3 regions of the Faecalibacterium hominis (ex Afrizal et al. 2022) genome follow, and region 1 is predicted to be linked to each of the others. Evidence: riboswitches for the same ligand, from Rfam matches in the RefSeq annotation. Region 1 holds a riboswitch; each other region holds the start of a gene.
What was found. A riboswitch is a leader RNA that binds a small molecule or an ion and turns the genes downstream of it on or off. The one in region 1 is predicted to bind cyclic di-GMP.

Region 1 (3,277 bases):
ATTGCACTTGCATCATTGACATAGATGACAGTAGAATCATTCATACCATCACCAAAGCAGCCAGCTGCATAGCTGGCAATCTTTTTGCAGCCGGTCAGGTCAACGGTTTTCAGGTTGGTGCATCCCGCAAGCGATGCTTCAAACGTTGCATCATCGCCAACCACTTTCAGATTTTCCATCTTCGGGAAAGTCTCAGCTTTTACATATTGCAGGTTTGCATCGCTCACAGTAACTTCTTTGAGTTGTTCACTAGGAGAGAACATATTTTTCCAAAGAGTTTCTGTCGTCATATCTGTCCGACTAGTATTCAATGTGCCAAGAATTTCCACGTTCTTCAAAGAGGTTACAGCCGGATAAGAACCTGTCGGTTGTTCTCGGAAGGGATTAGAATCATCGCTAGTAATTTTTGCGCCTTCTTCAATAATAAAGGTTTCAATGCCACATGCTGGGAAAGGAACATGATGCAATGCGGTTTCACCGTAGAAGGTCACTCTCTTCAAATTCTGACAATTTGCAAACGCCCATGCATCAACTTTTGTCACACTCTTCGGAATGTCAATTTTCTCAATAGCAGTCCCTGCGAATTCAGAATCTCCAATGATTGTAGGGTTGCTTCCCAAATCAATCACACTCAATTTCTCACAACCCCGCACAATTGCATAGGGAAGTTTTTCGGTCCTAACAATCATTTTTTTCAAACCAGAACCTTGAAGTGCATTAGAAGTCCCATCCGGAACCTGTGGGTTTTTTCTTAATCCAAACTCGATGTCATCTGTAACAGTAAAGCTTTCCAGATTCCGCATCATTGAAAAAGCATACGCACCAATATATTTCAGATTGCTCCAGTTATCAAAATCAACTGTAAACTGTGTTCCTCGAACTGCCGCACAGCCAACACCTTCAAAGCTCTTGGGAAGCCATTCAGTCAGTTCCTTGTCCTTGCCCAGTTCAGAGCAGAAATCGAACATACTTGTAGGCAAATATTTTCCTGTATATACATTCTGGTTTGAATCCACGTCAGTAGTTTCAGCCGCTTCAAATCCTTCTGCCCAGATTACTTCTTCCAATACTTCATCATGGCGGAAGATGTAATCACCCAAATGCTGAATGCTGGCAGGAATATTAGCTTTTTTCAAAGCCTTCATCCCACGGAATGCACTATTGCCAATCGCAGTAACGCCTTCCTCAATATGTACCTCTGTAATCTGGTTGAGATAGGGTTTCCATGGACGCAGATCATTGTCTGTGCCAACATCCGTATCAGCAATTCCCTCATAATCTGCCATTGGGCCATTGCCAAAAATAGTCAGAACCTTTGTAGATTCATCGTATTTCCACTGAACACTCTCTTCCTGATTCTCTGCACCACAATAACCAGAGGTTTCTGCTTCGCTTTCGGTGCTATTCTTGCCAGTAACAGTGGTTGTCTCCGCAGTATTGGTGCTCGTTCCCGCTGCAAACGCCGAAACCGCAGTAGCAGGCATCATGGAAACTGCCATGCTCACTGCCAAGGCGGCGCTGATCACACGTTTCAATCTCATAAAAATCCTCCTTTTATGAATTACTCCCAAAATATAACCATGCCCGCACAAAGCAAAAAGAGCGCCGCACCGGCCAAATGGCTGGTACAACGCTCTGCGTTTTGTACTTTGGGAATCTACCGCCCCTTGAGGTGATGCCCATGTGCGGTATGGTTGAGAAAGTGCAGCTGGCTGCCATATTACAGGCCCTTTAGCTTTGCGCCGCAGCCTTTCGACTGGTTTGCCGATTCTTCTATTTTTATGTGGCAACTTACACAAAAATCATAAAACTTTTTTTTTTTTTTTGTCAATAACCCAAAAGCATCTTTGGCGAGTTGCACAAAAGCAGCAGTGTTTGTATAACATTTTCGGATAGCGCATCGCCCCGGGGAGAAGTGTTCCGTTTGGGAAATGATGGCGTGTTTTCTCGCTTTTTCGTTGAAATATGCCAAGTTTTATGATATAGTAGTAGTCGTTTTTATGTTTCACTCCCCTACTCTCCCTGCGGAAAGGAAGCTCCCATGAACCTGACAAAGCAGTTCTTCAAGTATGTGTCGCAGAATATTTTCGGTCTGATCGGCACATCGTGTTATATTCTGGCCGACACCTATTTCATTGCCCAGGCGGCGGGCACCGACGGCGTGACCCTGCTGAACCTCTGCCTGCCCATGTACAACCTGATCTTTGCCTTCGGCTCGATGATCGGCCTGGGTGCGGCCACCCGGTACGCCATCCTGCAGGCGCAGGGCGAGGCGCGGGCGCAGCGGTATTTTTCCAACGCCATCCTCTGCGCCTGCCTGATCGCCATCCCGTTCATGCTGGCGGGCGCGTTCTGCCCGGGCACGCTTCTGCAGCTCATGGGCGGCGATGCGGACATCGTGGCGCTGGGCCTGAACTACACCCGCATCTTCCTGCTGTTCACGCCCTTCTTCATGTGCAACTACATCTTCTCGGCCTTCGTCCGCAACGACGGCGACCCGTCCCTTGCCATGGTGGCCACCCTGAGCGGCAGCCTGTTCAATGTAGTGTTCGATTACATCTTCATCTTCCCCATGGGGCTGGGCCTGCCCGGCGCGGCGCTGGCAACCGCCATCTCGCCGGTGCTCAGCATCGCCATCTGCAGCCGCCACTTCTTTCAAAAGAACAACACGCTCACCTTTGTCCGGCAGGCCCCCTCGGCCCGGCTGCTGGTGCAGAGCTGCCAGCTGGGTATCTCCGGTTTTGTCGGGGAGCTCTCCTCTGCCGTGACCACCACCGTGTTCAACTTCCTGCTGCTCCGGCTGGCGGGCAACGTGGGCGTGGCCGCTTACGGCGTGGTGGCAAACTTTGCGCTGGTGGCAACAGCCATCTTCAACGGCGTGGCCCAGGGTGCCCAGCCGCTGATCAGCCAGTGCTACGGCAAAAACGAGATGGCCGGGGCAAAAAAGCTGCTTCTGCTGGGCTGCGGCACCGCGCTGGCGCTGGCGGCGGTGTTGTATGGTGCCGTGTTTGGCTTTACCGATACCTTTGTTGCCCTCTTCAACAGCGAAAGCTCTGCTTTGATGGCCGAATATGCCCACAGCGGTATGCGCATCTACTTCCTGGGCTACTTCTTTGCAGGCTGCAATATTGTTGCGGCGGGCTATCTGGGTGCGGTCAACCGCCCCACCGAGGCCACCATCACCTCGGTCAGCCGGGGCGTGGCCGCCATCGTCACCTGCTCGCTGCTCCTGAGCGCCCTGTTTGGCATGAACGGCGTGTGGTCGGCCTTCCCCGCC
Region 2 (3,277 bases), 840 kb from region 1:
AGCTGGCTGAGGAGACCGCTGCCCCGGCCGACCTGCGCTTCCCCGCCCTGCTGGCGGCGGCTGACCGGCTGGGCATCCAGTACATTGCCACCGGCCACCGCGCCCGGGTAGAGACCGGTGCGGACGGCGTGCACGTCCTCTGCCCTGCCGAAATTGCGGACGAGAGTGCCCGGCTTGCCGCCCTGCCGCAGGAGACGCTGGGCCGGCTCATCCTGCCCCTGGGCGATTTCAGCCCCGAGGATGCAGCCGAGATGGCTGCAGAATAAAAAAAAAAAACAAAAGAGATGCACCCAGCTCCCTGAACCGGTTTCAGGAAGGCGGGGTGCATCTCTTTTTGCTCTGTTCTATTTCATCGTACAACGCTCAATGGAAGTCATCCGCTTACTTTGCGAAGATCTGGATCCAGTTGTGGCCCCACTGAGAATTGGCATCGTAGTTGTAGCCAAGGCACATATACTTGGCGGCGGGGTCCATGATATTGACACGGTGGCCTTCCGAAGCCATCCAGTCTGCAACGACCTTTTCGGGCGTGGTCTCGCCCCAGGCGGCATTCTCGCCGGTGGCGGTATCAGACACACCGTACTCTTTCAGCACGGTGAAGCAGTTGGTGCCATCGGGGCGGGTGTGGGAAGCGACCTTTGCCACTTCCTTTGCGCGCTCATCGGCGGCAGCCTGCAGCTTGGCATCGCCCATGGCCAGAGGTGCCAGATTTTCCTTTGCACGCTCAGCGTTGACCAGCGCCAGCACTTCCTGTGCGAAACCGTTCTCGCTGGTGCCGCGGGCGTAGGTAAAGATCATCACCCAGTAATTGCCGTACTCGCCGCCCTCGTAGTAGCCAACGCCAACGGAGGTGGCATCCTTGTCCAGCATCCGCTCCTTGAAGAAATCGTAGCGATTCCAGGCGGCGACCACGTCCGAAGCATTCTCAGCAGCTGCCCAGTAGTTCTCACCCACGGAAACATCATCCACACCGTACTCCGGCAGGATGGTGAACTCGCGGCTGCCATTGGGGCGGTTGTAGGAGTAATTGACGGTAAGTTCTTCTGCACGAGCCTGTGCGGCAGCATTCAGTGCGCTGCTGCCCATGCTCAGAGGAGCCACACCGGCCTGTGCACGCTCTGCGTTGACGAGCTGCAGCAGCTCATCGGCCTTGGAAGCTGCGTGTGCGGGCATTGCCAGAACAAACATCAGGCAGATGAATGCGGCGCAGCAGACCAGATTCTTCAGGACTTTCATCGAAGCGTTACGCATGGTGTTGAACCTCTTTTGTGTTGCCCCATGAAAAAAGGTGTCGATTGCTGGTATACTCGGCAATCGACACCTGATGCTTCAGATGAAGGTCACTCAACACCCAATCTCCGCTGTGGAGACCCTCAGGTGATGAGAAGCAACTGGCTGCCATTTTACAGGCCCTATAGCTTTGCGTCACAGCCTTTCGACTGCTTTGCCGAGGATATTCAGTTTTGCGTGCCTTTCTTCTTTTGGGAAGAAATTTGAGAACGAAAAAAGGTGTTGTTCTGCAATACACTCAGCAAAACAACACCTAGAAATTCTAAGCAGGTCGCCCAAAGAAAGATTTCTTTGAGAAGCAGCTGGCTGCCATTTTACAGGCCCTGTAGCTTTGCGTCACAGCCTTTCGACTGTTTTGCCGAGAATATTCAATTCACCTTGAGGAGCCGTTTCCATTTCCTCGACATTATCCTATCACATCGGGCAGAACCTGTCAACTGTTTGGAGCAGCTTTCTCAAAAAATCTGCTTTTTTGAAGAGTTTTTCCGTTATGCCTGCACCTCTGCCGCCTTTTTGCGCAGCTGGTCGAGGTCTGCGGCATCCGGGTGGGCCAGCGCCTTGTCAAAATTCTCGATCAGCATTTCGAGATTGGGCGCATGGTTGGGCTGCTGCAGCATCTTTTCGTACTGCTGGCGCACGGTCATGGGCATCTTGCCCTGGCACATATAGGTTCCAATGACCGTGTTGCTCTCATCCAGCGATTTCTGCACCGCCGCCAGGATCTGCTCGAAATATTCCGCACTGCCGCCAAAGCCTGCGGTGCCGAACAAAAAGACCTGCTTCCCCTTCAGGGTCTGCAAAAAGGCGGTGAGGGTGTCATCGGCATGGCCCTTGTCCGTCCAGAAGCCGATGTAAAGGGTCTCAGCCTCCAGTGCCTCCGGGGCCGGTGCTCCGAAGTAGGTGCACTCATTCTGGGGCAAGCTTGCGCGAAGGGTGTCGGCCAGCAGGCGGGTGTTGCCGGTCTTGCTGCTGAAAACGATGGCGTAGCTCATGGTCATTCTCCTTTGTTCTCTTTGATATCAGATGCTGCCCTGTTCTTTTGCGTTCAGGGCATCATAGATACAGCGGGTGCCCTGATGGGCGATCAGGCCGCCCAGGCACTTCTTGTTGCAGCGGACACAGCGGTGGATCTTTGCCGCATTGCCGCTCTGCAGTTTGTTGACCCAGTTGGGGTCGGCCAGCAGCTGGCGGCACATTGCCGCACACTGGATGCGGCCGCTGGCAAGCTGCTGCTCCACAAAATCGGGGTCGTTCAGGCCGCCCACACCGCAGAGCGGCACGCTGGTATACCGGCGCACCTCATCGCAGAACTTGAGGAAGCAGCCGTTCTCCTTGAACTCGGGGTGGCTGGCCGGCGGGATGGTGTTTTCCAGCGCAGAGTGGTTGGCCAGTGTCACATGGAAGCTGGTCACGCCTGCCTGCACCAGCAGGGGCACGAACACGGCCAGTTCCTCCTCCACCACACCGGCGTTGCCGTAATGGGGGTTCTCCTGCCGGACAGCCAGCTTGTAGTCAATGGCCATGCCGGGCACAGCGGCGTGCACTGCCTTGACAGCTTCCACGGCAAAGCGGGCGCGGCGCTCGGCACTGCCGCCGTATTCATCGGTGCGGTGGTTGAAGATGGCGGAAGAGAAGCTGCCGCACATCCGGTCGCCGTGCACCTGCACCATGTCAAAGCCCGCCTGCTTTGCCAGCACAGCAGCCTTGCCAAAGCCCGCGATGATCTGATGGATCTTTTTCTGGGACATCTTGGTGATGTAGGGGCCCACGGCATCGTTCATCCGCTCCCGCAGCTGGTCGGGGGTGATCTTTTTCATCAGCATCCCCGGGATGCACTTGACGATGGACATCATGTCGGTATCGGTCTGGTGGAGTTGGGCGCAGACCTTGCAGCCGTACTTGTGGGCAGTCTCGCAGATCTGCTGATAGAAGGCAAAGCCCTTTTTGTCAAACAGGGACTTCTCAAACCGGCTCTTGGCCACCGGCA
Region 3 (3,277 bases), 300 kb from region 1:
TTTGGCATGATCATTGTGCTGTTCACCCTTTCGCCGCTGGCAGACAACCTGCTGCTGCTCTATCTCGGCGGCGTGATCCTGCCCAGCGTGCTGGAGCTGGTGGGCGGCTGGGCGCTCTACAAGCTCTACCACACCCGGTGGTGGGATTACAGCGACTTCCCCTTCAACATCGGCGGATATATCTGCCTGGAGTTCTCCCTTTTGTGGGGCGTGGGCACCGTTGTGGTGATGAAGGCCGTTCACCCCGTGATCGCGGGTTTTGTGGAGATGGTCCCCCAGATGGTGGGCTTTGTCCTCATGTGCATCCTGTACGCCTGCTACGCCGCCGACGTGGTGGTGACCGCCTTTGCGGCCTCTGACCTGGCCCGTGAGCTGGATGCCCTGGAAAAGGTTGCCGACAGTATGCACGCCGTGTCCGATGCCATGACCGAGCTGCTGGGCACCACCGCCATGGATGTGGACCAGAAGATGGACGAGAGCCGCCTGCAGCTCAAGCTGGCGGCTGCCGAGGCCCGGGACAATGCCGCCAAACTGAGCCCCCGGGATGCCGCTGCCGCCCTGCGCGCCAAGGCCGACGAGGCCATGGAGGCTGCCCGCAAGTCCTCCCAGGAGGCCCGGCTCAATGCCTCTGAGGCCGCCACTGCCGTCAAGCTGGCTGCCAAGGGCACCGCAGAGCGCACGGCAGAGCTGCTCCGACTGGAACAGCTGGCCGAGGAGCTGCAGGCCCGCAGCGAGGAGATGCGCGCCCGCACCCGGAGCTCCAAGTACTTTGGCAAGGGCCGTATGCTCCGCGCTTACCCCAAGCTGCGCCACGGCGAAAAGCACCGCTCTCTGGACGAGCTGCGGGAGCGCCTGAAGTACGAGCGCAAGCACTGACCCTGCCCTTTGCAGCAACCCCAAATGCCCCTGACCGGCTTCTTTCGGTCAGGGGCATTTTTCCTGCACTGCATTCTCCATAAAATCAGGCAGATCTTGTGCTGCCGCACGCTTTTGTTTTCGTTATGTTTTCCACATTGTACGCTCCTTTTTTGTACACTCTTCCAAATCTATTTTCGTCATATTGACAAAAAAAAAAAAAGAGTATTTTATCCTGTGCAATATGCTATTCCCGCTAAAAACTGAAGAATCGGCAAACCAGTCGAAAGGCTGCGACGCAAAGCTAAAAGGGCCTGTAATATGGCAGCCAGCCGCACGTTATTCTCTCCGGGTAAGGTAATACGAAACCTTGCACCTCCTTGTGAAGATGCGTCGGCTTCCCTTCAGGAGAGCGAGCGCGCAGCGGGTCTACAAGGGTTCAGAGCGTTGTACCAGCCGTTTGGCCGGTGCGGCGCTTTTTTGTTTTGGCTGAAATAGAGAGAGTTTTTTGGGGAAAATTATGGAAAAGGAGTAAAGAATTATGAAACCCAAGCGTTTGATCAGCTTATTGGTTGCGGTCTGCATGATGATCACCATGCTGCCCCTGTCGGCAGTCACGGCATTTGCAGCAGACACGTCAACTGTACTTACAGCCATCGTTGACGGTTACAAGTATGAGTATAAGGTAAATGCAGACGGTGCTACTGCAACCATCACAGATTTTCGTGGCCCTGTTGATCCAGCGAAAACCCCTGCCCCCTACGACATCCACATACCCTCAGAGTTGGGCGGCTACCCTGTAACCGGTTTGGGAACATATTCATTTTCCGGCTATTTGGATGCTTCTCCCTACCTCCACAACTCGTACCAAATTGGTCGCAACATTCGCTCCGTCGACATTCCACAAGGCGTTACTTCCATCGGCAATCATGCCTTTGAAGAATGCTTTGCTCTGGAGGAGGTCACCATTCCACAAAGCGTTACTTCCATCGGACTAATAGCCTTTGGTGGTTGCTGTAAGCTTACAACGCTTTCGTTAGGTGAGAATGTTGAGACGATCGGCGGGGGTGCCTTTTTTAGATGCTCCAGCCTGAGCAATATCACCATCCCGAAAAAAGTAAAAGTAATTGAATCCGGGTACAGTGGTACACCTTCCTTTTATAGGACCTTTGCCTATTGCTCCAGTCTGAAATACATTATACTCCCTGCTGAATTGACTACTTTCGAAGCCCGTCTGGATGATTGTCCGGCATGTGTCATCTACTACAACAACGACGAGGACCACGCAAAGGATCTGCTTAAAAATAATTATTACCTGCGGGATGCTGTACAGAACGGACACCAGCTTCTTTGCCTCTGCCATGTGACCTTTGATGCCAAGGGCGGCAACCTGACCTACGATAAGGTGCCGGTTTATGAGACCGAAAAAATCACTGAGACCTTGGCAAACAATCTGGAGGAAACCGATCTGGATGCCATCAATCATCCCACCCGTACGGGTTACAATTTCATCGGCTGGTACACCACCCCAGATGGCAAGCCCGAAGATGGCAAGTTTGATGTGAAAGAAACCGCAATTACGAAGGACATCACCCTCTATGCCCGTTGGAAGTTCGACCCCAATGCTCTGGACTGCCACCAGCTGACCGTGACCGGCGGCACTGTTACTGTGAAATACGACGGCAGCGATGTGACCAGCAAGCTGAACAGCAACATTGACGCAGCCACCGGCAAAAAGACCTACTCTGTACCGGACGGCGCAGAGGTGACCGTGACGCTGGACCAGACCGCAGTGCCCAAGGACAAGGTGTTTGACAGCTGGTCTACCGGTGATTTCTCCCTGCCCACAGGTGACTACAAGGCAGAAAGCATCACCTTTACCATGAGCAGTGGTGTGAATGTCTCTGCAAAGTACCGTGATGCCGCCGCTGACGACACCCACGATACCGATACCGCAGTCTGCCACCCGCTGACCGTTACCGGCGGCATTGTTACCGTGAAAAAAGGTGACAAGGATGTGACCGATACCCTGACCGTCACCACTGACGAGACCACCGGCAAAAAGACCTACTCTGTACCGGACGGCGCAACAGTGACCGTGACGCTGGACAAGACCCTGATCCCTGAGGGCATGGTGTTTGACATCTGGTCCACCGGCAAATTCTCTCTGCCGCTGGGTCAGGATTACAAGGCAGAGACCATCACCTTTACCATGAACACCATGAGCAGTGATGTGGATATTGCCGCACAGTACCGCGATGCCACCATTGAAGATGATGGGCCCAATGTGCTGGGCACTGCCGCGATCATTGGTACTGCTGCTGTGGGTACCGCAGTGCTGGGCTATCAGGCCTATTCTCTGGGCGCTGAATTTGCAGGCAAGCTGATGGCTCTGCCCTACTTCCCCAGCAACCGCAGCGCC

Region 2: linked by a shared signal. The riboswitch ahead of ACKXGA_RS03540 (CAP domain-containing protein) and the one ahead of ACKXGA_RS07505 (leucine-rich repeat protein) in region 1 are both predicted to bind cyclic di-GMP.
Region 3: linked by a shared signal. The riboswitch ahead of ACKXGA_RS09090 (leucine-rich repeat protein) and the one ahead of ACKXGA_RS07505 (leucine-rich repeat protein) in region 1 are both predicted to bind cyclic di-GMP.

The regions. Positions count from the first base shown of each region.
Region 1 covers NZ_CP186860.1:1,558,332-1,561,608, forward strand. The annotation lists gene ACKXGA_RS07505 (leucine-rich repeat protein) at 1-1,541, opposite strand, end outside; cyclic di-GMP riboswitch class I at 1,701-1,776, opposite strand; gene ACKXGA_RS07510 (MATE family efflux transporter) at 2,042-3,277, shown strand, end outside.
Region 2 covers NZ_CP186860.1:719,722-722,998, forward strand. The annotation lists gene ACKXGA_RS03535 (hypothetical protein) at 1-266, shown strand, start outside; gene ACKXGA_RS03540 (CAP domain-containing protein) at 382-1,251, opposite strand; cyclic di-GMP riboswitch class I at 1,384-1,459, opposite strand; cyclic di-GMP riboswitch class I at 1,585-1,660, opposite strand; gene bilS (flavodoxin family protein BilS) at 1,779-2,282, opposite strand; gene bilR (bilirubin reductase) at 2,310-3,277, opposite strand, start outside.
Region 3 covers NZ_CP186860.1:1,861,458-1,864,734, forward strand. The annotation lists gene ACKXGA_RS09085 (putative ABC transporter permease) at 1-876, shown strand, start outside; cyclic di-GMP riboswitch class I at 1,119-1,195, shown strand; gene ACKXGA_RS09090 (leucine-rich repeat protein) at 1,397-3,277, shown strand, end outside.